DNA from 2 places in the Micromonospora sp. DT43 genome. Region 2 is predicted to be linked to the other one. Evidence: riboswitches for the same ligand, from Rfam matches in the RefSeq annotation. Region 2 holds a riboswitch; the other holds the start of a gene.
What was found. A riboswitch is a leader RNA that binds a small molecule or an ion and turns the genes downstream of it on or off. The one in region 2 is predicted to bind thiamine pyrophosphate.
Positions count from the first base shown of each region.

Region 1: it holds a riboswitch for thiamine pyrophosphate, as region 2 does, so the genes downstream of both, ACLQ26_RS00475 (ECF transporter S component) here and thiE (thiamine phosphate synthase) in region 2, are expected to answer to the same signal.

Region 1 is NZ_JBNCKR010000001.1:98,287-107,969, forward strand. It holds gene ACLQ26_RS00470 (ABC transporter ATP-binding protein) at 1-1,319, opposite strand, end outside; gene ACLQ26_RS00475 (ECF transporter S component) at 1,436-2,023, opposite strand; TPP riboswitch at 2,101-2,205, opposite strand; gene ACLQ26_RS00480 (alpha/beta fold hydrolase) at 2,313-3,143, shown strand; gene ACLQ26_RS00485 (aminoglycoside N(3)-acetyltransferase) at 3,182-3,988, shown strand; gene ACLQ26_RS00490 (sugar isomerase domain-containing protein) at 3,985-4,734, shown strand; gene ACLQ26_RS00495 (DUF6328 family protein) at 5,014-5,517, shown strand; gene ACLQ26_RS00500 (acyl-CoA dehydrogenase family protein) at 5,670-7,676, shown strand; gene ACLQ26_RS00505 (hypothetical protein) at 7,696-7,863, opposite strand; gene ACLQ26_RS00510 (hypothetical protein) at 8,067-8,675, opposite strand; gene ACLQ26_RS00515 (GNAT family N-acetyltransferase) at 8,764-9,207, opposite strand; gene ACLQ26_RS00520 (Fur family transcriptional regulator) at 9,212-9,610, opposite strand; gene ACLQ26_RS00525 (ArsR/SmtB family transcription factor) at 9,607-9,683, opposite strand, start outside.
Region 2 is NZ_JBNCKR010000001.1:754,851-764,533, forward strand. It holds gene ACLQ26_RS03550 (aldo/keto reductase) at 1-688, shown strand, start outside; gene ACLQ26_RS03555 (hypothetical protein) at 915-1,448, opposite strand; gene ACLQ26_RS03560 (ThuA domain-containing protein) at 1,521-7,364, opposite strand; TPP riboswitch at 7,646-7,755, shown strand; gene thiE (thiamine phosphate synthase) at 7,750-8,373, shown strand; gene thiO (glycine oxidase ThiO) at 8,370-9,674, shown strand; gene thiS (sulfur carrier protein ThiS) at 9,665-9,683, shown strand, end outside.

The sequences.
Region 1 (9,683 bases), 660 kb from region 2:
GCGAGGAGATCGACAAGCTCCCGCCAGGTCCGCCGGTCCTGACCGAATGTCGGTTCGTCGCAGATCAGCAGGCGGGGCGCGGTGGCCAGGGCCGTCGCCACGCTCAGCCGCCGCGCCTCCCCACCCGAGAGGGTGTACGGGTTGGCCGCCGCGAGTCGGGTCAGCCGCAGCCGGTCCAGCAGACCCGCGACGGTCTCCCGGACCACCGCCTCGGGTTGACCCGTCCGGCGTGGACCGAGCGCCAACTCGTCGAAGACTGTTCCGGTGACGAACTGGTGTTCCGGGTCCTGGAACACCGACCCGATCCGCCGGGTCAGCGCGGGCGCCCGCCAGCGGTGCGGGGGAGCGCGGTGGTCGACCCCGGCCAACCCGACCGAGGCGGTGACCCGGCCGACGCCCGGTTTGAGCAGGCCGCCGAGCAGCAGCGCCAGGGTGGACTTCCCGGCGCCGTTGGGTCCGCGTACCGCGAGGGCCTCTCCGGCGCGTACCGCCAGGTCGGTGGGGCCCAGCCGGGGCGGCAGGCCGAGCCGCTCGGCGGTGAGCAACACGTCGCCGGGGGCGGCGGTGGCCGTGCGGGGCGCGATGGGGTGACCGGGCACCCAGACGCCCTCGGCGGCGAGGGTGTCGCCGTGCGCGGCGAAGACCGCGTCGGGCGTTCCGTCCGCGCGGACGCCGCCGCCGGGCTCCAGGACGATCACCCGGTCGACAAGCGGGAGCGCCTCGGCGACCCGGTGTTCGACGAGGATCAGTGTGGTGTCGGCGTCCACCGCGCTCGCCACCGTGCGTCGGACCAGGGCGGCCCCGTCCGGGTCGAGGTTGGCGGTCGGCTCGTCGAGCAGCAGGAGGCCGGGCCGCAGGGCCAGCGCGCCGGCCAGGGCGAGGCGTTGCTGCTCGCCGCCGGAGAGCGCGGCCGTCGGCCGGTCCCGGGGGTACGGGAAACCGACCCGCCGCAGCGCCTCGTCGACCCGGGGCCAGATGTCGTCTGTCGGCACGCCCCGGTTCTCCAGCCCGAACGCGACGTCGTCGCCGCTGCGCGCCATCACCAGTTGGCTCTGCGGGTCCTGGAAGACGATGCCTACCCGTTCCCGCGCCTTGCGGGGGTCGAGCCCGTCGATCTCGACGGTGCCCTCCTGCTCGCCGGAATCCTCGGGCAGCAGTCCGGCCAGCGCGCTGAGCAGGGTGCTCTTGCCGGCTCCCGATGGCCCGAGCAGCAGAATCCGCTCCCCGGCCTCCACCCGCAGATCCACCCCGCGCAGAGCCCAGGCCCGCCGCCCGGCATGCCGCCACCCGAACCCCCGCAACAGAACCCCGCCCCCCACACCCACCCCCTCCCGGCCCTACCGCCGCGTGATCAAGAGGTTTGCGTCAGAATTCCGCCCTCCGATGACGCAAACCTCTTGATCACCGGGGTGGGTGTGGGGGTAGGCAGTGGGGGTTAGATCAGGGCTCGGTTTTGGCCTGCGGGGAAGCGGTCCAGGGCGCCGGTGTTGGCCAGGGCGCGGGTCAGCAGCCAACCGCCCGCGCCGGCGATCACGGTGGCGCTGACGATGGTGAGCAGGGCGTACGGGATGCGGTAGTCGCCCAACGCGTAGTCGACGTTCCAGACGAAGAAGTCGAAGAGCGCCGCGCTGAGACCCGTCAGCGCACCGGCGAGCACGGCGGTCGGCAGCCGGTACGACCGGTACCGGAAGGCGGCGAAGGCCAGCTCGGCCCCGATGCCCTGCACGATGCCCTGGGGGATCACCGTGCCGGCCCACTGGCTGCCGAGCAGCGCGGAGACGACCGCGGCCACCGTCTCGCAGTAGAGCGCGGCGCCGGGCTTGCGGATGACCAGGCCGCCGACGACGGCCGGCAGCAGCCAGACGCCGTAGATCAGCGTCTGCGCCGGCGGGAAGAAGGCGAAAGCCCCCTCGGTGGCGCTCCAGACCAGGCCCCAGGCCCAGAAGATGACGCCGAAGGCGACCGCGATCACCGAGGCGACCACGATGTCGATGGTGCGCCAACGGCTTGTGGTGTTGTCCATGCTGTGCTCCCAGTTCAGTGGAACGAACCAGGAGAAGACGCACGCCGCGCGTCCGGTGGCACCGGACTCACGGCGCGGCTGGAGGTCGACCGAACTCCCTGCGCTGGCATTACCCAGATCAGGTTCGAGGGTCTGCGGGCGTGCCCGCACTCTCAGCGCTGTGCGCTCCCCTGTCGGATGTGAAGTTGTCTCGCTGACGCTAGCACCGACCAGGGGTAACGGCCCAGCAGGGCAGCCCGTCACCTGCGCGTCCGGACCGGCGCGGCGGCGGCTGGGTAGGCTGACGATCATGCAGGTCGACGCGCGAGGTCTCACGTTCGAGGTACGCACCGGCGGCCCGTCCGACGGCGTTCCCGTCCTGCTGCTGCACGGCTTCCCGCAGCACAGCGGCGAGTGGGACGAGGTCGTGCCGGCACTGCACGCGGCCGGGCTGCGCACGTACGCGCTGGACCAGCGGGGCTACTCGCCGAACGCCCGGCCGGAGGCGGTGGCCGCGTACCGGATTCCCGAACTGGTCGCCGACGCGGTGGCCGTGCTCGACGCGCTCGGTGTGCACGCCGTCCACCTCGTCGGCCACGACTGGGGCGCGATAGTGGCCTGGGCGGTGGCCGCCGCGCACCCGGATCGGGTCCGTACCTTGACGGCGGTGTCCGTGCCACACCCGGCGGCCATGGCGCACGCCCTCGGCACCGACACCGAGCAGAAGGCCCGCTCGTCGTACATCGCGCTGTTCCGCAAGCCGGGCAAGGCCGAGAAGGTGCTGCTGGCGTGGCACGCGACGGCGCTGCGCAGGATGCTCGGCGGGGTGGGCGACGCCTCCCGGGTGAACCGTTACGCCGATCCGATGCGGGAGCCGGGCGCGCTCACCGCAGCCCTGAACTGGTACCGGGCCATGTCCCGCACCGACCTGGCAAGCGTCGGTCCGGTCGCCGTGCCCACCACCTACGTCTGGAGCGACAGGGACATCGCCATCGGGCGTACCGCCGCCGAGGCGTGCGCCGCCAATGTCACAGGTGACTACCGCTTCGTACCGCTGCCCGGGGTGACCCACTGGATCCCGGACGCCGCGCCCGCCGCGCTGGCCGAGGCGGTCCTGGCCCGGGTCGCGGGGACGGCCTGAGCCGTGCCGGGCCGACGAGCGCCGGGGGGAGGCGCGCCGTGACGACCCCCGCCGACGGGCTGGGCACCCGTCGCTCGCTCGCCGCGCAGTTGCGCCTACTGGGTGTACGCCCCGGCTCGACGGTGCTGGTGCACGCCGGGATGCGCCCGCTGGGCTTCGTCTGCGGTGGGCCGCAGGCGCTGGTGCTCGCCCTGCGCGACGCGCTGGGCCCGGACGGCACGATCGTGGTGCCCACCCACACCCCCGACAACAGCGACCCGGCGCAGTGGCGTAATCCGCCGGTGCCTGTGGACTGGTGGCCGCTGATCCGCGCCGAGATGCCGGGCTTCGACCCGGCTGTCACGCCGAGCCGGCACATGGGCGTGTTCGCCGAGACGGTCCGGTGCTGGCCCACCGCGCTGCGCAGCGCGCATCCCCACGTGTCGTTCGCCGCGCTCGGGCCGATGGCCGAGGAGGTGGTCACCGGGCACGGCCTGACCGACATGCTCGGTGCGGGCTCGCCGCTGGCCCGGCTCTACGACCTGGACGCCGACGTGCTGCTGCTCGGGGTGGACCACACCGTCAACACCTCGCTGCACCTGGCCGAATATCGCCTCCCGGCGCTGGTTCGCGAGCGGCTGGGCGCGGCGGTGCGTACGGCCGACGGTGGCCGCGAGTGGGTGTGGTGGCAGGACGTCCGGCTCGACGCGAGCGACTTCGGCGCGTTGGGCGGGGACCTGGAGGCCACCGGGGCGGTGCGCTCCGGCCCGGTCGGCGCTGGGACGGGGAGATTGGTACGCCAGCGGACAGCTGTCGACTTCGCGGTGCAGTGGATGGCCCGTAACCGGACGACGGAGGATCTATGAGTGTGAGCGCCGAGGACTACCTGGCAGTGGTGACCGAGACGATCGGCCGGGTGTCCGCCAGCCAGCGGGAGGCGGTGGGGCGGGCCGCCGATCTGATCGCGGAAGCGGTCCGCGCCGACGGGGTGGTGCACGCCTTCGGCACCGGGCACTCCGAGGCGCTGGCCATGGAGATCGCCGGGCGGGCGGGTGGCCTGGTGCCCACAAACCGGATCGCGCTGCGTGACCTGGTGCTGCTGGGCGGCGAACCGGTCGAGCGTCTCGGGCCGCTGCTGGAGCGGGATCCGGCGGTGGCGCACCGGCTCTGGGAGTTGGCCCCCGTACGGCCCGCCGACGTCTTCGTGCTCGCGTCGAACTCCGGGGTCAACGGCGCGATGGTCGAGTTCGCCACGCTGATCAAGGAGCATGGTCACCCGCTGGTGGCGATCACCTCTGCGCAGCACTCCGGGCGGATGACGTCCCGCCACCCGTCCGGGCGCAAGCTGGCCGATCTCGCCGACGTGGTGCTCGACAACGGGGCGCCGTACGGCGACGCGACGCTGCCGCTGCCCGGTGGTGGCGCGGTCGGCGCGGTCTCGTCGATCACGGCGGCCCTCCTGGCGCAGCAGGTCACCGTGGAGGTGGTCGCCCGGTTGCTGGCGGCGGGGCAGCGGCCCCCGGTCTACCTCTCGGCGAACATCCCGGACGGCGACGCGCACAACAACGCGCTGGAGGCCCGGTACGCCGGCCGGATCCGCCGCGGCTCCTGACACCCTGCGTCGCGCGCTGGCGACGGATAACGCGGATAGCGGGCGGCGTGGCGGCGGCGTGGCGCGATGGCAGGCGGCGCGGGCGGCGTGGCGCGGGCGGCGCGGGGCGGGCGGCGTGGCGCGGGCGGCCCCCTGCGCGGCGGCCGGCCGATGGCCGACGGGTGACCGGGAGATGGCCCGGACATGTCGCGAACCTGTTTCGCGCTCGGTCGTGGGGGGCATTGGCGTTGCTGCCGGCGGCCGGGACCGCCGGCAGTAGCGTCTGACCGGAGGTAGCGCGTGTCCAAGGAGACCGAGAAGCAGCGTTGGCAACGCAACTTCGCCGACCTGTTGCAGGAGCTGCGGGTCGCCCAGACCGGTGTGCAGATCCTCTTCGCCTTCCTGCTCACCCTGCCGTTCAGCAACGGGTTCACCCGGACCACCGAGTTCCAGCGGGACGTCTACATCGTCGCGCTGCTCGCCGCGGCCGCCGCCACCGCGTTGATCATCTCGCCGGTGGCGTTCCACCGGGCGTTGTTCCGCCAGGGGCGCAAGCCGGAGCTGGTGCGGTTCGCGCACCGGATGGCCACCGGCGGCCTCGGCTTCATGCTGATCGCGATGGTCAGCGCGGTGCTGCTGATCACCGACTTCGTGCTGGACCGGCCGATCGCTTTCGTGCTCAGCGCGGTGGCCGGGCTCTGGTTCCTCGCGTTCTGGGTGATCCTGCCGTTCGCCCGACGCAACTGGGGTGACGACGACATCGACGACGAGGACGACGACCCGGACGCGGCCGGCGGTCGCTGAGCACGTCGATCCGCACGCAGCGCTACCCCTGGGTAACAACCGGGGGTAGCGTGACGGTAGTCACGCACGTCGACGCGGTCCGCGCCGGTCCGGCCGAGCCGCCGGGGGACGCGCAACAGCCGCAGCCGCAACCGAGCTTCGAGGGGGCAGCCGTGACCACGACGCAGAACGGCCGATCGGCACCGGACGGCCGCGACTCTCAGTCCGCGGCCGACACCGCCGGCACCGCGGCCCCGTTGCCCACCGAGGCCGGGCAGGTCTCCGAGAAGGAGGCCCGGCAGGTCGCCGAGGCCGCCCGGGAGTCCACCTGGGACCGGCCCAGCTTCGGCAAGGAGCTGTTCCTCGGGCGGTTCCGACTCGACCTCATCGACCCGTGGCCCACCTCCGACCCGGACGACGTGGCCCGCGCCGAGGAGTTCCTCGGCAGGTTCCGCGAGTTCCTCACCTCCGAGGTGGACGGCGCGGCCATCGAGCGGGACGCCTCCATTCCGGACTCCGTGTTCCACGGGTTGGCCGACCTCGGCGCGTTCGGCATGAAGATCGATCGGAAGTACGGCGGCCTCGGGCTGAGCAACCTGCACTACTGCCGGGCGCTGATGCTGGCCGGCTCGGTCAGCCCGGCCATCGGCGCGCTGCTCTCGGCGCACCAGTCGATAGGCGTGCCGCAGCCGCTGAAGATGTTCGGCACCGCCGAGCAGAAGCAGCGTTTCCTGCCCCGGCTCGCCGCCGGCGAGGTCTCCGCGTTCCTGCTCACCGAGCCCGACGTCGGCTCCGATCTGGCCCGGCTCGCCACCACCGCGGAGCCGACCGAGGACGGCACCGGCTACCGGCTCAACGGGGTGAAGCTCTGGGCCACGAACGGCATCGTCGCCACCCTGCTGGTGGTGATGGCCCGGGTGCCGGCCGCCGAGGGTCGGCGCGGCGGGATCACCGCGTTCGTGGTGGACGGCGACAGCGTGGGCATCACGGTGGAACGGCGTAACGAGTTCGTCGGCCTCCGCGGCTTGGAGAACAGCCTGACCCGGTTCCACGACGTGTTCGTGCCGGCGGAGAACGTCATCGGTGGTGAGGGCAAGGGGCTCAAGATCGCCCTGACCACGCTGAACACCGGTCGGCTCTCGCTGCCGGCCATGTGCGTGGGCGCGGGCAAGTGGTCGTTGAACGTGGCGCGCGGCTGGGCCGCCGACCGGGTCCAGTGGGGTCGGCCGGTCGGCGAGCACGAGGCGGTCGCCCAGAAGCTCTCCTTCATCGCCGCCACCACGTACGGCATGGAGACCATGCTCGACCTCTGCTGCCTGCTCGCCGACGACGACCGCAACGACATCCGGATCGAGGCGGCGCTGGTCAAGCTGTACGCCAGCGAGATGGCCTGGAAGATCGCCGACGAGCTGATCCAGATCCGGGGCGGGCGTGGCTACGAGACGGCCGACTCGCTGGCCGCTCGCGGCGAACGTCCGGCCAACGTCGAGCAGGTGCTCCGCGACCTGCGGATCAACCGGATCTTCGAGGGCTCGACCGAGATCATGCATCTGCTGATCGCCCGCGAGGCGGTCGACGCACACCTGTCGGTGGCCGGCGACATCATCGACCCGGAGGCGGGGCTCGGCCGCAAGGCCCGCGCCGGCGCACGAGCGGGCGCGTTCTACGCGAGGTGGCTGCCCACCCTCGCGGTCGGCAGGGGCCAGAGCCCGTCGGCGTACGCCGAGTTCGGCCCCCTGGCCGCGCACCTGCGGCAGGTGGAGCGGTCGTCGCGCAAGCTGGCCCGGTCGACGTTCTACGCGATGTCCCGCTGGCAGGGAAAGATGGAGCGCAAGCAGGCGTTCCTCGGGCGTGTGGTGGACATCGGCGCGGAGTTGTTCGCGATGTCCGCGGTCTGTGTCCGGGCGTCCGCCGAGCGCGACACGCGGCCGGAGAACGTCGAGCTGGCCGACCTGTTCTGCCGGCAGGCCCGGGTCCGGGTGGACGCGCTGTTCACCGCCCTGTGGGACAACACGGACTCCGTCGACACGGCCGCCGCCAAGCGGATCCTCGCCGGCCGCTACGCGGGCCTGGAGGAGGGCGTCGTCACCCCGTCCGACGAGTTGCCCTGGGTGGCCCGCTGGTCGCCCGGCCCGTCCACCGCCGAGGACGTCCGCCGTCGCATCCCGCCGAAGCCGTAACGGGTGCGACGTCGGGTGGTCAGCGGGAGACCGCCCAGGCCAGCACCGCCGCCAGGATCAGGCCGTTGAGTACCGCCAGGCCCAGGTACGCCGCAGGTGGGATCTTCTTGCCCCGGCGGACGAAGGAGACCAGGACGGCGGCGTAGCCGAGCAGCAGCACGGCGATGACGATCAGGAAGTAGAACACCCGAAGACCCTAACGGCCCTGGCTGCGTAGGCCGAAGTGGCGCGGTGGGCGTGCCCGACGGGAATGTTCGCGCGGGGCGGTGCGGCGGTGCCCGTTGATCAGGTGATGACAAGTAGGTCAGAAGTGGTTCTCAGACCTGTTCTTCATCACCTGATCATGGCAAGGGCGAGCGACCAGCGGCGGCCGAACGCGACGCGCCGACCTCAGCGGCTCCGGCCGCGCAGGCCGAGTTGGCGCAGCTCCAGCGCGGCCAGGGCGTCGACTGTCGCGTCGTCGCCGCGTCGCCACGCCTCGGCGACGTCCGGCGCGATCCGGGTCAGCCGGCCCAGCGGCTGGGTGGCCAGCGCGCGCAGCGCCAGCAGGTCCCGCCCGGCCGGTCCGGCGGCCAGCTTCGCGGCCGATCCGGCCCGGCGCATCCACCGCACCCGGAGCGGCAGCCACCCGAACAGCACCAGACCGAGCGGGAAGATCAGCACCGCGACGGCGAGGGCGAGGGCGAGTTGGTCGACCAGGTGCTGCTGGTCGCGGCCGGCGTCGGCGAGACCTCGGGCGGCGTCGGCGGCCCGCTGGAAGGGCGCGGTCAGCTCGTCGCCGACCAGCGGCACCCGCCGGACCTTGCCGCCGGCGTCGGCGAGGTTGTCGGCGAGGCCACTTCCGGCGCCCTCCAGCTTCTGCCCGGGTACGGCGAGCTTCTGCACCAGATCGTGCAGCCAGAGCGCGGAGCGGATCGCGACGTACACCCAGGCGACGACGAGCAGGTCGGTGAGCAACTGGCGGACGGCGGTCGGGAACCGATCGGCGTAGATCTTCACGCCGGACAGCGTGCCACGAACGGCTCCGGCCCGGCACCCGTCGATCGGTGGCCGGGGGCGGCCCGGGCGAAGGCGCGACCGCTTTCGGTCAGGCGAGCCGCAGGTCCACGAACGCGACGCTGTCGCCCGGCAGGACGTACCGCTCGATCTCGACGAAGCCGTGCTGTCGGGCGAACCGCAGGCCCTCGTCGTTGGACGCCAGGACGACTGTCTCGATGACCTGCGCGCCGAGCTCCCGGGCCCGCGCCAGCCCGCGCTGGTAGATCTGCTCCCCGTAGCCACGTCGGCGGCTGCCGGGCACGACCCGCGCGATCACGGTCGCGGCGTCGGGGGTCGGCGGTCGGACGGTCGAGCAGCCCACCGGCACCCCGTCGGCGTACGCGACCTCGAGGATGTTGCGCTCGGCGCGAGCGACGATCTCTTCCGCCGACAGCGGAGCCGTGCGGATGATCGAATTGTGGATGTGTTGCCAGTCGAGCAGGGTCGCTTCGTCGGGCACTGGCCGCACCGGCGTGAACTGAAGGTCGGTCACGGCGTCAGTGGGCGCAGGCCGGGCAGGTGCCGAAGATCTCCAGGGTGTGGCTGACGTCGGCGTAGCCGTGCTGCGCGGCGACCCGGTCGGCCCAGCTCTCCACGGCGGGGCCGGCGACCTCGACCGTACGCCCGCAGGCCCGGCAGACCAGGTGGTGGTGGTGCCCCTCGCTGCACCGGCGGTAGAGGTGCTCACCGCCCGGCGGGCGCATCACGTCGATCTCGCCCGCGTCGGCCAGCCCTTGGAGGGTGCGGTAGACAGTGGTCAGGCCGACCCGCTCACCGCGCTGCCTGAGCATCGCGTGCAGATCCTGGGCGCTGTGGAAGCCTTCCATCTCGCCCAGCAGCGCGCTCACCGCCGAGCGCTGCCGGGTGTTGCGCACCGCGGCGCCGCTCTCGCTCATGATCCCTCCCCGGCGTGACTGACCGCGTCCGCAACGATGTGCGCGACGTGCTCGTCGACGAGGCTGTAGGCGA
Region 2 (9,683 bases):
CGGCCTGAACGGGCCGGACTACGGCGCGCGCGGTGCGCGGCGCTACATTGCCCGCGCGGTGGAGGCGTCGCTGCGCCGGCTCGGCACCGACCACATCGACCTGTACCAGATGCACGAGCCCGACCCGGGCACCCCGATCGACGAGACCCTCGCGGCCCTGGACGACCTGGTCCGCGACGGCAAGGTCCGCTACCTGGGCAACTCCAACTTCGCCGGCTGGCAGATCGCCGACGCCGACTGGGTGGCCTCGTCCAACGGCCGGTCCCGCTTCATCAGCGCGCAGAACCACTACAGCCTGCTGGAGCGGTCAGTGGAGACCGAGGTGATCCCGGCCTGCGAGCGGTTCGGTCTCGGCATGCTGCCGTTCTTCCCGCTCGCCAACGGCCTGCTCACCGGAAAGTACAAGCGGGACGGGCAGCCGCCGGCCGGCAGCCGGCTCTCCGGCGGTGGCCGGTACGCGGAGCGGCTCGCGGCGGCCGACTGGGACACCATCGAGGCGATCGAGGCGTACGCGGCCGAGCGGGATCTGACCATGCTCCAGGTGGCGATCGGCGGGCTGGCCGCCCAGCCGGCGGTGACCTCGGTGATCGCCGGTGCGACCACGCCCGAGCAGGTGCACGCGAACGCCGCCGCCGGCACCTGGGAGCCCAGCGACGAGGATCTGGCGGCGCTGCGCGCCATCCTCTGAGCGCGGCGGCCGGTCGGCGCGGCGGCCGGTCGGCGCGTGGTGATCCACTCGCGTTTCCTGAAAACGGGGTGACCTGCGGTCGGGGATGCCCCGACTTCAAGGAACACGAGTCGATCATCAGCCGGCCGGACGACAAACGGGCCGGGCCGCTCGTCGCGGCCCGGCCCGGTCGTCGATGGCGCTGGAGCGCCGGTCGGTCGGTGGATGGCGCTGGCGCGCCGGTAGATCAGTCGTTCGGCGTCGAGGGGCGGCGGCGGCCCCACAGCATGGCCACTCCCATCGCCGCGGCGACGACCACGAGGCCGGCCGCCGCGAACGGCCACCAGCCGCCCGCCCCGCCGTCGTCCGTCGGCCTTGTCACCGCGACCGGCGCGGGCACCGGCGGAGACTGTGCCGCCTTCGCCTGCACCGTGGCGGTGGCCTTGCCCGCCAGGGGAGCGGGGGAGTTCACAGTCACCTTCCACGTGCCGGTGGAGAGCACCGGGCCGCTGCTGTAGAAGCCCTGCCCCTCGGGCTGCGGCTCCAACTGCACCGGCCCGACCCGCTGTCCGTCCGGGCCGGTGGCGGTGAGCACCAACCGCACCACCTGGTCCAGCCGGCGACCATCGGCGTGGGTGGCCTGGATGGTGACCCCCTGCGCGCCGTCACCGGCCACCGTCAGCTTGATCTTGTCGGCCTGTGCTGCCGCCGGGGCAGCGCAGAGCAGGGTCAGGACCAGTCCGGCGAACACGGCGGCCACCACCTTGCGGATACCCGTCACGGACATCTCCTCACTACTGATGAGGGAGGCCCCTCCCCGACACCTGAGCGTCGGGGAGGGGCCTCGATCGGATCAGAGCTGGCGACCGGGTGCCAGCCGGGTGGCGTCGCCACCGAGCCGTCCGGTGCCCTTGACGGGTTCGCCGTCGTTCGCCTTGACCCCGGCCTTGCTGGCCGTGCCACCGAGCCGAACGATCATGGCGTCGGCGTCCCGGATCAGGACGTCCCGAACCTCGGCCTCCGGCACCAGTGTGGCGTCGGCGGCGAGGTCACGGAATGCGGTCAACTGCTTGATCGCCTTGTTGTCGTTGCCGGCCGCCTCGGCCTGACGGGCCGCGTCGAGCTTCGCCGTCAACTGCTTGTGCGCCTTGGCCGAGAGCCGCCCCGTCGCCTTGAACCGGTCCAGCAGGTTCTGCATGTCCCGGAACGAGGTGGTGACGAAGAACCGGACCGCCGAGGTCGTCGTGTTGCCCGCCTTGTCGGTCGCGGTGACGGTCAGCTCGTGCAGGCCGAGCGGAAGCTCGTACATGGCCTGCAGGGTGCCGCTGACGTACGCCTTTCCGTCCAGCTCGCCCACCACTGACGCGATGCCCGAGGTCGGGTCGACGGCCTGCCAGGACACCCGAACGTCCTGGCTGTCCCCGTAGAGCTGGCCGTCGGCGATCCCGGACACCAGCAGCGTCGGCTTGGTGCCGTCGATGCGCAGCACCGCCGACTTGAGCGTCTCGGCGTTGCCCGCCTTGTCGGTCGACCGGAACAGCAACTCGTGCTGCCCGTCACCGGTCACGGAGACCGGCGCCGTGTACGGCGTCCACGCGCCGCCATCCAGCGACCACTCGACCGTCTTGACGCCGGAACCGGCGTCGGTAGAGGTCAGCACCACCGGGATGGTCCCGTTGTGCCAGCCCGCGTCGTTCGCCGGAGCGAACGTCGCCGTGGTGACCGGAGCGGTGGCGTCGATCTTGACCGAGACGGTCTTCGTCGACTCCACGTTGCCGGCCTTGTCGGTCGAGCGGTACCGCAGCTCGTGCTCGCCGTCGCCGCTCACCGCCACGCCGGCGGTGTACGGCGTCCAGGTGGTCGCCCCGTCGAGCTGGTACTCCGTGCCGGCCAACCCGCTGCCGCCGGCCTCGTCGGCGGCGGTCAGGGTGACAGTCACCGGGCCGGTGTACCAACCCTCGGTGGGCGTGCCGGACACCGCCGCCGTCGTGACCGGAGCGGTCTCGTCGGCGACAGTCGTGCTCAGCCGGAAGTAGTCGAACGAGGCGGTCTTCGACGCCGTCTGGTTGGCGCCGAGGGTGAACAGACCGACCTTCGGGGTGGCCCCGACCGCGCTGTTGGTAAGCGCCTCCAGCGTGGTCCAGGTCGTCCCGTCGGCCGAGTACGACGCCGTGAAGGTGTCGCCCGTGCGGGCCAGCCGCAGGTGCCACACCGCCGAGGTGAGGCTTGTCGCCTCCGGCTGCGGGTTCTGGACGACGCCGCCGATCTCGCTGCGGAACTCGATCCGCCGCGTCACCGTCTGGCCGGCCTGGTTGTCCGCGATGAAGTCGAACTTCAGGTAGTTGTCGTCGTCCGCCTGCACGAGCAGACCCGCCTGCTGGTACTGCTCGTTCAGCAGGCTGCCGTCGACCTTCGTCTCCAGGGTCCAGTCGCCCGAGGGCGCGGTCTGGAGGATGAAGTTCTTCGGCCCGGTGTTGTCGGTGCCGTAGATGTCACCGTTGGGCACGTCGATCCGCAACGCTCCACCGGTGACCCGGTAACCATTCGGGTCCTCCCGCGTCACGGCGTCCCACCGGCACTTGTCCAACGTGTCACCGGTGAACTCGTCCGACGGGTCGACCGGGCCGGCCGGGGCGTCCGGCGTGACCACGAACGAGTCGAACGCGGCGTCGACCACTGGCGCCTCGGTGCCTCCGTTGAGCGCGAAGACCCCGATCCGCGGGTTGGTGATGCCGGCGAGCGCAGCCGAACGGCCGACCGGGGTGAACGTCTGCCCGTCGCCCGAGGCGGCCGCGGTCAGGTTCGTCCCGTCGCTGGTGATCCGCAGGTACACGGTGTCACCCGCCGGTGCGTTCGTGGCGTCGGCGGCGTCGTTGCGCGGCGTGGCGGCCGTCTCCCGGATGAACTCCACCCGGCGGCTGCCGTTGTAGAGCAGATCCACCTTGGCGTAGTTGTCGTCGTCGCCGTACACCAGCAGGCCCGCCTGCTGGTAGTTGGCCGTCACCGGCAAAGTGACCTTGGTGGTCATCTCCCAGGCGCCGGTCGGCGCCGCCTGGAGCACCAGGTTGGTGGCGTCGTTGCGCGCGCCGTAGAGGTCACCCACCCCGGTGGGCAGCCGCAGCGCGCCACCCGACACCGAGTAGAGCTGGTTCTCCCGGACCACGCTGGTCCACCGGCCCTTGTCGAGGCTGGTGCCGTTGAAGTCGTCCGAACGCGCCCCGAAGCAGGACGTGTCCGGCGCGTTCACCCGCACCGGCACCGTGGCGTACGACTTGGCGCCCTTGCTGTCGGTCACCGTGAGGGTGGCCGTGAAGGCACCCACACTCGTGTACGTGTGGCTGGCGTCCAGGGTGGACGCCGTACCGCCGTCACCGAAGTCCCAGGCGTACGTCAGCGGGGTGTCGCCCTCGGCGTCGGTGGCCGTGCCGTCGAACTCGACGGTGACCGGCGCGGTGCCGGTGGCCGGGGTCGCGGTGGCGGTGACCACCGGCGGCCCGTTCTCGGTGACGCCGCGGCCGACGAAGTCCATCCAGTTGACGTTGAACAGCGAACCGGTTCCGCCGCTCGGATCGCGGGCCACGAAGTACAGCGATCCGCTCGCGGCACCTGTCACCGGCGCGCTCACGTCCGTGTACGTCTGCCACGCGCCTGTCGTCGGAACGGTGGCCGTGGCCACTACCGGTCCGTCGACGGCGCCCGCGTGGACCTCGATCCGACCGCCGGCGCCGGCCGAGGCGGCCCGGAACCGGATCTCGGTGATGTTCGTCAGGTCCGCCGGGACGACCGACCACCAGTCGCCGTCCTCGATGAACGCGATGCTCTGGCCGCCACCGGCGGTGTCGGCCCCGGCCTCGCGCTGCACGCCGGCGTCTCCGCCGCCGGTGCCGCCCGGCACCCGCCCGGTGGCCGTGAAGTACTCGGCCTGCTTCTGCTTGGGCTGCAGGATCTCGATGTCCCGGCCGGTGAGCGCGCCCGCGCCGCCGGCACCACCGTCGTCGGTGTAGGTGGCCTCGAAGACCGCGAAGACGTTCGCCTCGGCGCCGTGCCCGGAGGCGAGCGACGTCTGGACCGTGCCGGTGCAGCCGGTGTGCTGCTCCAGCGGGTGGGCGTGCTCGTCGTGACCGAGCAGCACCTGGAGGTTCACCCGGTCGCAGTCGATCTGCCCGTCCTCGGGGTCGGTCACCTTGACCGTGTAGCGGACCTGGTCACCCCAGTTGAAGAAGCCACCGTCCGGCGGGAACTCGATGCTCACCGTCGGTGCGGTGTTGCCCACGGTGACCGGCACGTTGGCCACCGCGGTACGGCCCTTCGGGTTTGTCACGGTGAGCTGGGCGGTGTAGTTGCCCGCCGTGGCGTACGTGTGCGTCGGGTTGGCCTCGGTGGAGGTCTGCCCGTCGCCGAAGGTCCAGGCGTAGGTGAGCGCGCCGCCGTCCGGGTCCCGGGAGCCGGCGCTGGAGAAGGTGACGGTCAGCGGCGCCGGGCCCGAGGTCGGGTTGGCGGCCGCCGCGGCGATCGGTGCGAGGTCACCGGCGGTGTAGTCGATCCGGTAGATGCCGGAGTCGTCGTTGTTACCGCCGAACCCGGTGCCCCACTCGATCAGGTAGAGCGCGCCGTCCGGGCCGAACTCGAAGTCCATCGGCCGGATCATCCTCATGCCGGCGAGCAGCTGGTTGATGTCCACCAACGACTTGCCGTCGGCGGTCATCTGCATCGTGTACATCTTGTTCTGGTTCCACTCGCCCAGCAGCGCCTTGCCGTCGTAGTAGGCCGGCCACTTGCGGGGGGAGTCGAGGTCGGCGTCGTACCGGTAGGCCGGTCCGCCCATCGGGGCGCCACCGCCACCGATCTCCGGGTACCGCGCGTCACCGGCGTAGCCGTAGTCGACGGTGGCCGGGACGACCGGCGGGAGGTTGGTCAGGCCCGTGTTGTTTGGCGAGTTGTTCACCGGCGCGGCGCAGTCGAACTTCGGCCCGCTCGGGCCGGACGGGAACGTGTAGTCGTTGTACGCCTCGTTCGTCCCCGTGCAGTACGGCCAGCCGTAGTTGCCGGGGGTCACGACGTTCCACTCGACCAGGCCCCGGGGGCCCCGGTCCGGGTTGTTCGCGTTGGCGTCCGGCCCGTAGTCCCCGACGTACAGCGTGTCGGTCTTCGGGTCGGTGCCGATCCGGAACGGGTTGCGGAAGCCCATCGCGAAGATCTCGGGACGGGTCTTCGCCGTGCCCGGCGCGAAGAGGTTGCCCGTCGGAACGGTGTACGTCCCGTCGTCCTCCGGGTGGATCCGGATCACCTTGCCGCGCAGGTCGTTCGTGTTGGCGGCGCTGCGCTGCGAGTCGTAGTCCTGACGGCCCGGCCGCTCGTCCAACGGTGCGTACGCGTTCGACTCGAACGGGTTGGTGTTGTCGCCGGTGGCCAGGTAGAGGTTGCCGGCGCTGTCGAAGGTCATGCTGCCGCCCGCGTGGCAGCAGGTGTTGCGCTGGGTGTCGACCCGCAGCACCTGCTTCTCGCTCGCCGGGTCGATGGTGTCGCCGGTCACCGTGAACCGGGACAGCAGGTTGCGCGTGACGCCGTCGTTCGGGGCGTAGTAGAGATACACCCACTTGTTGGTGGCGAAGTCCGGGTCGAGCCGGATGCCGATGAGGCCGTCCTCGTTGCCGGTGAAGACGTCCAGGTCGACGGCGGTGACGGTGCTGCCGGTGTCCGGCTTGATGATCTGCACCCGGCCGTCGCGCTCGATGTAGAAGACCCGGCCGTCGGGCGCGATGTCCAGCTCCATCGGATTACTGGTGTTGCTGTCCAGGGTGATCTTCTCGAAGCTGGAGGTCTTCGAGGCGCCGCAGTCGGCGTCGACCACGCCGGCCGCCGTCTGGATGCCGCCGAGCAGGTGCTTGAGGAACTCGGGCTCGGCGTACGACTCCCGGGTGTGCCCGCCGCCCGTGTACCAGGAGCGGCCACCGTCGAAGTCCTGGCACCACGCGGTCGGGTGGTCGGCGCCCATCGCGCCGGCGCCCGGGGTGTAGCTCTTCTCGTCCAGGCTGGCCAGCACGTGCACGTCCGGCCGGGGGTTGGTCTGGAAGTTGTACCACTCGTCGAACCGGGACCAGCGGTCCGGAAGTCCGGCGGTGGACGGGTGCGCGGGGTCCTCCACCTTGACGGTGGCCTGCTGGTTCTGCGGGTGGTTGGCGAAGTACGCGCCGACCAGGTCGCCGTACCAGGCCCAGCTGTACTCGGTGTCCGAGGCGGCGTGGACGCCTGCGTAACCGCCGCCGGCCTTCACGTACCGCTCGAAGGCCGCCTGCTGGTCGGCGTCGAGGACGTCACCGGTGGTGGAGAGCCAGATCACGGCCTTGTACTTGGCGAGGTTGGCGTCGTTGAACGCGGCGCCGTCCTCGGTGGTGTCCACGGTGAACCCGTTGGCCGCGCCGAGTTGCTGGATGGCGGCGATGCCGGTGGGGATGGCGTCGTGCCGGAAGCCTGCGGTCTTCGAGAAGACCAGGACGGAGTAGGGGTCGGCCGCTGCGGCCTTCGGTGCCTTCGGCACCACCTGGGTGACCGGAGCCGCGGCCTGCGCGTCTCGCGGGGGGACCTGCGCTGCGGCCGGAGCCGCCTGCGCCGGCGACCCGAGCAGGGTCGTCGAGGCGAGCGCTAGGGAGAGCAGGGTAGCGGTGAGGGGTAAACGGGCACGACGAGAACGGGACACGCCGCCTCCAATGTCGCGGTGGACAGGAATCGCGGGGGCCGGCTCGCCGAAGACCGTCCCGGATGGAGCCGGTCGGGACACCGTGCCAGGGCGTCCACGCCGGCATTTTGTCGAATCGCTGAACAAATTAATTCTGGTGTATTGATGTCGGGCAAGATGCCGGCGGGTAACGGTTCTGCAACGGCGGGAGACATTCCGAACAGGACCGGAGAAAGTGCCCAACTGTTTCCGCCGCGTCCCCTTCCCTTGGCAGGCCGGCGGATCTGTCGTACGGTGACACGCAAGTAACCCACGGGAGCCCGGTGTACCGGGCTGAGAGGGGGGCTGACAGCCCCCGACCGTCGAACCTGATCCGGGTAATGCCGGCGCAGGGAGGAGCGTTGCCGTGCCGTCCCTTGGACGACTGCATCTGATCACCGACACCCGACCCGGGCGCGATCCACTCACAGTGGTCCGGGCCGCCCTCACGGCGGCCCGCGCTGACCTCGTCGTGCAGGTCCGGGTGGAGGACTCCGCTACCGACCGCGAGGCGTACGACCTGGCCGGCCGGGTGCTGGCGCTCTGCACCCCGTACGGAGCGACCTGCCTGGTCAACGACCGGCTGCACGTGGCGCTCGCGGTGGGCGCCGCCGGCGGGCACGTCGGGGCCGACGACCTGCCGGTCGCCGCCGCCCGGCACGTGCTCGGCCCGACCGGTGTGCTCGGCGCCACCGCACGCGCACCCCAGACGGCTGTCGCGGCGGTCACCGCAGGGGCCAGCTACCTGGGCGTCGGCCCGTGCCACGCCACCGACACCAAGGACGGCCTGCCGGATCCCATCGGGCCCGCGGGCGTACGCGCCGTCGCCGACGCCGTCGACGTGCCGGTCATCGCGATCGGCGGGGTGACCGCCGACCGGGTGCCGGCGCTGCGGGCCGCCGGGGCGTACGGGGTGGCGGTGGTCGCTGCGCTCTCCGCCGCCGCCGACCCGGCCGGTGCCACCGCCGAGCTGCTCCGGGCCCTGGCGTGACGGGATCGGCCACCCCCGCCGTGGACGTGGCGGTGGTGGGCGGCGGGCCGATCGGGCTCGCGATCGCCTGGCGCTGCGCCACGCGCGGACTACGGGTGGCGGTGCACGACCCGGCCCCCGGGTCGGGGGCGTCGGCAGTCGCCGCCGGAATGCTCTCCCCTGTCGCCGAGGCGTACTTCGGTGAGCGGCGACTGACCGAGCTGCTGGTCGCGTCCGCCGCTCGCTGGCCCGGGTTCGCCGCCGAGCTGACCGAGGCGAGCGGCGCCGAGATCGGCTACCGCACCGAGGGCACCCTGATGGTCGGGCTGACAGGCGACGACCTGGCCGAGGCGCGCCGGCTGTGGGCGTACCAACAGGGGTTGGGTCTGCCCGTGACGCCGCTGCGCCCCAGCGAGCTGCGCGACCGCGAGCCGGCGCTCGCCCCTCGGGTGCGCGGCGGCGCGCTCGCGCCCACCGACCACCAGGTCGACCCCCGGCTGCTGGTGCCGGCGCTGCGCACGGCCGCGCAGCGGGCCGGCGCGGCGTTCGTGCCACGGCCGGTCCGTCGACTGTCGGACGTGGACGCCCGGGTCACCGTTGTCGCCGCTGGCTGCGGGGCTGCCGCCCTCACCGGCCTGCCCGTGCGGCCGGTGAAGGGCCAGATCCTGCGGCTGCGCGCGCCCGGCGGCGTCGCGCCGGGCTTCCGGCACGTGATCCGGGGGTACGTCGACGGCGAGCACGTCTACCTGGTGCCCCGCGCCGACGGCGAGGTGGTCCTCGGCGCGACTGTCGAGGAGCGCTCCGACACCACCGTCACCGCCGGGGCCGTGCAGCGGCTGCTGCGCGCCGGCGTCGACCTGCTGCCCGAGCTGACCGAGTACGACCTGGTCGAGGCGGTCGCCGGTCTGCGGCCCGGCACCCCGGACAACGCGCCGATCCTCGGGCCGCTGCCCGGCCGGCCGGACGTCCTGGCCGCCACCGGGCACCACCGGCACGGCATCGTGCTCACCCCGATCACCGCCGAGACGATCGCCGACCTGGTGACCACAGGCGTGCCCGACCCGCTGCTCGCACCCTTCGGCGCGGACCGGTTCCCCGACGCGCCACCGGCCCGCCCCGGTGACGTGGCGATGCCCGGCGCGGCGCGGTTCACCGACGCGCCATCGTTCCGTCCCGGCGACGTGGCACGGCCCGACGCCAGCGACCTGAGCGGACGCGCGTGCACCGTCGCGTCGTCGGCCCGGACCGGCGACGTGACGCCGGCTGGCGCGGGGGATCCGAGCGGACCCGAACGGACGACCGAGGAGGACCTGTGGAGTTGACGGTGAACG